DNA from 2 places in the Streptomyces sp. NBC_00019 genome. Region 1 is predicted to be linked to the other one. Evidence: riboswitches for the same ligand, from Rfam matches in the RefSeq annotation. Region 1 holds a riboswitch; the other holds the start of a gene.

Region 1 (3,201 bases):
CAGGTCACCGGCGGGGTCGGACACGACGAGTCGGGTCTGCTGCGGCTGGCGGCGGGGGAGTCCTTCACGACGCCCGTCTTCGCCGGACTGTGGAGCGACGGCGGCTTCGGCGGGGCGAGCCGGGCCTGGCACGCGTACCAGCGGGCGCACGTCATCCCGGACGCCGACCGGGACCGGCCCGTGCTGTTCAACTCCTGGGAGGCCACCGAGTTCGACATCTCCGAGGAGCAGCAGGGCACCCTCGCCCGGCGGGCCGCGGCGATCGGCGTCGAGCTGTTCGTGGTCGACGACGGCTGGTTCGGCACCCGCACCAGCGACCGCGCCGGCCTCGGCGACTGGACGCCCAACCGCGACCGCTTCCCAGGCGGCCTGAAGCCCCTCGCCGACTACGTCCACGCGCTCGGTATGCAGTTCGGCATCTGGGTCGAGCCCGAGATGGTCAACCCGGACAGCGAGCTGTACCGGGCGCACCCGGACTGGGTTCAGCACCAAGCGGGACGAAAGCGGACGGAATTCCGCAATCAGCTCGTACTGAACCTCGCGCGCGAGGACGTCCAGGAGTACCTCTGGGGCCACCTCGACGCACTCCTGACCAGCGCCCCGATCGACTATGTGAAGTGGGACTTCAACCGCAGTTTCACCGACGCCGGCTGGCCCGGCGAGCCCTACCCGCAGCGGCTCTGGGTCGACCACGTGCACGCCTACTACGCCTTGTTGGACCGGCTGCGGGCCGCCCATCCGGGGGTCGCGTTCGAGTCCTGCTCGGGCGGAGGCGGCCGTATCGACCTCGGTGTCATGGGCCGTACGGACCAGGTGTGGACCTCCGACAACACCGACCCGCTCGACCGGCTCGCCATCCAGCACGGCTTCGGCCAGATCCACCCCGCGCGCGTGATGGCCGCCTGGGTGACCGACAGCCCGAACGCCATGCTCAACGGCCGGGTCAGCTCGCTGCGCTTCCGGTTCGTCAGCGCCATGGCCGGGGTGCTCGGCGTCGGCGGCGACCTCACGCAGTGGAGCGAGGAGGAGCTCGCCGAGGCCCATGAGTGGGTGGAGCTCTACAAGGAGATCCGGCCCGTGGTGCAGCGCGGTGACCTCCACCGGCTGCGACCGCCGCGGGGCGGGCTCAGTGCCGTCCAGTACGTCCTCGGGGACGAGACCGTCGTGCTCGCCTGGCTCCAGGCGCAGAGCTACGGCGAGCCCGTGCCGGCGCTGCGGCTGCGTGGGCTCGACCCGACAGCGTCGTACGAATGCCTCGAAACGGGCGAAGTTCACAGGGGTGCCGTATTGCTGCATCACGGACTTCACGTCGGATTGCGCGGCGACCTGGATGCGGCAGTTCTCCGGCTGCGTCGCATCTGAGTCGTCTGTCCGAAATTGACGCCTTCCTCATCCTTCATTCCAACTCGCTCTGGAATAAGGGAAGCTGTGAAAGTGCCACGTGAGGAGCGTCATATCCGTGACCGTGCGTCGCCCGTCATGTTCACGTAATTCCCGTTCTTTTCCAGGGGTTTTGCATGGCGGGAGGCGTGCGCAATTCACGCAGGGTGACCGGTAATTCTCACAGCGGATCAAGAGGAATGCATTCACCTGGAACCTCTCACTTGTCCCTTTGCGTCTTGCTCGCTTACGTTCGCCATCAATCCGGACGGACGCCCAATCCTGCCGCCGCCCGGGGACCGCACAACTCACCCGTGAACGGCAGGAGCGGGGGACCCACAGGTACAACCGCCTGTTCCGGTCTCCGGAACGGCTAGGGGTTAAGTCGCACTTCGGTGCGGCCGGGCATCTCCAGCCCGAACCCGACAGCTCACCTCGCAGGCGCCGGAGAGGAATTCGCCATGCCCGCGAAGGGTAAGCACCGCCGTCCGAAGGCCCAGCGCCTGACCCGTTCGATCGCCGTCGCCGGCACCGGTGGCGCCGCACTCGCCCTCCCGCTGATGGGCGCCGCAGGCGCCCACGCGGCCACCCCGCAGTCTGTTTCGGAGAAGGCCGTCCAGTCCCTTCCGGTCGCCGAGAAGACGGCCACCGAGAAGAAGACCGCGGAGAAGAAGAGCGCCGCGAACACCGCGACCGTGCGCACCTATTCGGTGCGGTCCGGTGACTACCTCTCGAAGATCGCCGACGAGCAGAATGTCAGCGGTGGCTGGCAGAAGCTCTACTCGGACAACCGCGAGGCCGTCGGTTCCGACCCGGCGCTGATCCACCCGGGTCTGAAGCTCACCCTCGGCAAGAAGGCCGCGGCGAGCACGGAGAAGTCCGCGGGGACGCAGAAGTCGGCGGAGACCCAGAAGTCCTCTTCGTCCGCCTCCTCCGAATCCTCCAAGTCCTCCTCGTCGAACACGACGACCGTGACGCAGAGCAGCGAGACGACCAGCTCCAGCGGCTTCACCCTCCCCGTGGCCGGCGCCACCGTCGGTACCCCGTACCGGATGTCCGGCAGCATGTGGTCCAGCGGCTACCACACGGGCGTCGACTTCGTCGTCCCGACCGGTACCTCGCTCAAGGCCGTGGGCGCGGGCACGGTCGTCTCCGCCGGCTGGGGTGGCGCGTACGGCAACCAGGTCGTCATCAAGCTCGCCGACGGCTACTACGCCCAGTACGCCCATCTCTCCTCGCTCTCGGTCTCGTCCGGCCAGACCGTCACCGAGGGTCAGCAGGTCGGCCTCTCCGGCGCGACCGGCAACGTGACCGGCCCGCACCTCCACTTCGAGATCCGCACCACGCCGGACTACGGCTCGGACGTGGACCCGCTCGCCTACCTCCGCGCGAAGGGCGTCTCCGTCAGCTGACGCCCTCCCCCTGTGCCACCGAAGGCCGGATCCCGATCCCCGGGTCCGGCCTTCGGTGTTCGCTCTTGCGGGCTCATGATCACTTTATTGCGTTCTTGTGGCACGGCTGTCCAAAGCGTCGACAGTGAGGGGAAGGTGGGGACACAGTGATCTCCGTAGCGATGCAAGCGCTTTCTATTCGCATCATCCGGAGGTCCCCGTGCCCGGCGTCGACCGACGCGCCGTCATCAAGGGCGCCGCAGCCGCGGCCGCCGCGGCCCAGTTCTCCTGGGCCCTGTCCCACACCGCCACCGCGGCCGACGCGGACGACACCGAACTCCGCTGGCTGGAGGGCGCGACGCCCGACGCCCACGCCGGCACCACCTGGGGCGTGCCGTGGGCCCGCGGGGCGTACCGGCCGGAGCAGATG
Region 2 (3,201 bases), 2.7 Mb from region 1:
GAGTCGATGGGGGTTTCCATCCGTATTCTCTGATCATGGCCGCACCCACCGCATATTCACTCGTCGCCACTGACCTGGACGGAACCCTGCTCCGGGGCGACGACACGCTCTCCGACCGTTCGCTCGCCGCGCTCGCGCGGGTGGCGGAGGCAGGGGCCCGGCATCTGGTGGTGACCGGCCGGCCGGCCCCGAGAGTGCGGCCGCTCCTCGACGACCTGGGCAGCACGGGGCTCGCGGTGTGCGGGCAGGGCGCGCAGGTGTACGACGCCGGCGCGGACCGTCTGCTGTGGTCGGTGACCCTGGACCGGGAGTTGGCCGAGACCGCGCTCGGCAAGATCGAGGCCGAGCTCGGTCAGGTCTACGCCGCCGTCGACCAGGACGGCGTCGACGGTCTCACGCTCATCGAACCGGGGTATCTGATGCCGCACCCCACCCTCCCGGCCGTACGGGTCGACCGCCGCGACGACCTGTGGTGCGAGCCCATCAGCAAGGTTCTCCTCCGCCACCCCGCCCTGTCCGACGACGAGTTGGCGGCGACGGCCCGCGGAGTCGTCGGTTCCCTCGCGACGGTGACGATGTCGGGCCCCGGCACCGTCGAACTCCAGCCATGCGGCATCACCAAGGCGACGGGCCTCGCCCTCGCCGCCGACCACCTCGGCCTCGGCCCCGAACAGACCATCGCCTTCGGCGACATGCCCAACGACATCCCCATGTTCGACTGGGCGGCCCACGGCGTAGCCATGGCCAACGCCCACCCCGAACTCAAGGCGATGGCCGACGAGATCACCCTCTCGAACGAGGACGACGGCATCGCGGTCGTCCTGGAGAGGCTGTTCCAGGGGAACCTGCTCGGGAACGGGGCCCGGCGGTGACTCGGCCTAGTACGCGCCCCACACGTTGTCGATCGACCCGTACCGCTGCGCCGCGTAGTTGCAGGCCGCGGTGATGTTGGCGACCGGGTCGTAGGGGTCCCACGAGGTGCCGGACACGTGGTACGCCTGGAAGGTGGGGTCGATGACCTGGAGCAGGCCCTTGGAGGGGGTGCCGGCGGCCGCGTTGGAGTCCCAGTTGTTGATGGCGTAGGGGTTGCCGGACGACTCGCGGAGGATGTTGCGGTAGATGCTGTCGTACGACCCGGGGATGCCGTTCTGGGCCATGACCTGGAGCGACGCCTGGATCCAGCCGTCGAGGGTGTTGGCGTAGCCCAGCGAGGTCGCCGTGGTCACGGTCGGGGTGGCCGCGGAGGCGCTGGTCGCGCCGATGACCGGGAGTGCGAGCACGGCGATGCCGGTACCGGCGACGGCGAGCTTGCGGGCGAGGCGGGACGTTCTGGTGCGACGGTGCTGAGCGGCAGCAGGCATGACAGTTCCTCTCCGGCGCCTGCGAGGTGAGCTGTCGGGTTCGGGCGGGAGATGCCCGGCCGGGCCGCCGTACGGCGACACGACTTCACCCCAAGCCGGTCCGTTATGTCCGGCGACTTACCTGGTTCCCCCGCTCCTGCCGTGAGTTCTCGTAGGTGAGCGGTCTCCGGGCGGCGGCAGGATTCGGCGTTCCGCCCGGCCGGGAACGTATGCGAGAGCACATGTCCGGAACAAGTACCGGATTCACACAACGGGCCCATTGACCTCGGTCTGAGGCGTATGGGGTGCTTGATCCTTTGCGGGTGCCAATCGCCAACTGGCGTTCGGGCAAGGTGGATCGGCGGACGGGATCACACAGCTCGCCCACAGGTGGAAGTGACTCAAGTCACTGAGATGAAATGCGGCCGCAAATCGGGCAATTAACCTCAACCGGCTGTTCTCGGAATCCTCTTCTCCCGCGTCCGGTGGAAAACCACCTCTCCGCCCTCCGCGCAGACCACCTCGTTGGCGGCCAGAAAGAATCCCACCCCGTCACAGCTGATCTCCGAGCGCGTACGGACCGTCGTGTCCCACGCGAGCTCCGGCCGGTGCAGCCGGATCGACCAGTCCGAGCGGGTGCGCGCCGACAGCGGGTCCGTTTCGTCGATCGTGTACGTCTCCAGCGCATCCTCGGTGAACTCCAGACCATCCGGGTACACGCGCGTGCCGCCGTACCGGGGGTCGACCTCCAGACGCCACTCACCCTTGGCGACATCGCGTACGACCAGTCGCTCGGGGCGCGGTTCGTCCAGCGTGGCGGGGAAGTTGACGCCGAGCGGCTCGGACTGCTCGGGCTCGTCGCCGGTTCCAGCGCGAACCCCGCCGCGGAGTCGGCCTGCGGCCAGATCCACGGCCAGTACGCGGAGGAGACGGCGAGCCGGATGCGGTGCCCGGGCGGGAAGGCGTGCCCGATGCCGTTCAGCGTTCTTTCGCCGGGTAAAGGCGGGTCTCACGCCCGGGTACCCCAGGTTTAAGGGCGGCGGACACTTCGACACAGTGGTCTTCCCGAAGGATGGGGACGGCTGCCGCTGGGACTCCACCCCACACGATGCCCGGACCCGCGTACGCCTCCAAGGCGTCGGCCACATCCGGGTGCACCAGCACAGGCCCGTGCAGGGACGCGTGAAGACGATCAGCATCAAGCGCGAGGGCAAGCGCTGGTACGTCATCCTGGCGTGCGCAGACGTCCCCGCCGAACTGCTGCCACCGACCGGTGCGGTCGTCGGCATCGATATGGGCACCGTGCACTTCTTCACCACCTCGGATGGCGGGCATGAGCCGAACCCGAAGTTCCTCGATGCTGCGGCCGAGGAGTTGGCCGAAGCCCAGCGGCACCTGGCGACGTTTCCAAGGCGGACCCGGCAGCGCACGAAAAAGCACCGCGCCGCTGCTCGGAAGGTCGCCAAGCTGCATGCCAAGATCCGGCGCCAGCGACTCGACTTCCACCACATGGCCGCCCGCGCGCTGATCCGTGACCACGACACGATCGCACACGAGCGACTGAACACAGCGGGCATGACCAGGGCGCCTGCACCCAAGCCTGACCCCGACAACGACGGCGCGTTCCTCCCGAACGGCGCTGCCGCCAAGGCCGGGCTCAACCGCAGTATCCTCGACGCGGGTTGGGGACAGTTCCTCGGAATCCTGGCGAACAAGGCTGAAAGCGCCGGTCGCCTGGTGATCCCGGTGGATGCTCGCAACACCTCCCGCACTTGCCCACTCTCCGCTGGAGGATGCGGGCACGTCGCGAGGGGGAACCGCGTCACCCAAGCGAAGTTCGAATGCCTCTCCTGCGGCTTCA

The links. Region 1 has a riboswitch for cyclic di-AMP ahead of OHU89_RS40935 (peptidoglycan DD-metalloendopeptidase family protein). Riboswitches for the same ligand answer to the same signal wherever they lie in the genome.
Region 2: another riboswitch for cyclic di-AMP. It lies ahead of OHU89_RS29320 (transglycosylase SLT domain-containing protein); the one in region 1 lies ahead of OHU89_RS40935 (peptidoglycan DD-metalloendopeptidase family protein).

Annotation. Positions count from the first base shown of each region.
Region 1 covers NZ_CP108302.1:8,850,584-8,853,784, forward strand. The annotation lists gene OHU89_RS40930 (alpha-galactosidase) at 1-1,362, shown strand, start outside; cyclic di-AMP (ydaO/yuaA leader) riboswitch at 1,680-1,837, shown strand; gene OHU89_RS40935 (peptidoglycan DD-metalloendopeptidase family protein) at 1,842-2,792, shown strand; gene OHU89_RS40940 (Tat pathway signal sequence domain protein) at 2,992-3,201, shown strand, end outside.
Region 2 covers NZ_CP108302.1:6,197,041-6,200,241, forward strand. The annotation lists gene OHU89_RS29315 (HAD family hydrolase) at 36-872, shown strand; gene OHU89_RS29320 (transglycosylase SLT domain-containing protein) at 879-1,361, opposite strand; cyclic di-AMP (ydaO/yuaA leader) riboswitch at 1,363-1,523, opposite strand; partial or broken gene OHU89_RS29325 (CocE/NonD family hydrolase C-terminal non-catalytic domain-containing protein) at 1,787-2,322, opposite strand; partial or broken gene OHU89_RS29330 (RNA-guided endonuclease InsQ/TnpB family protein) at 2,319-3,201, shown strand, end outside.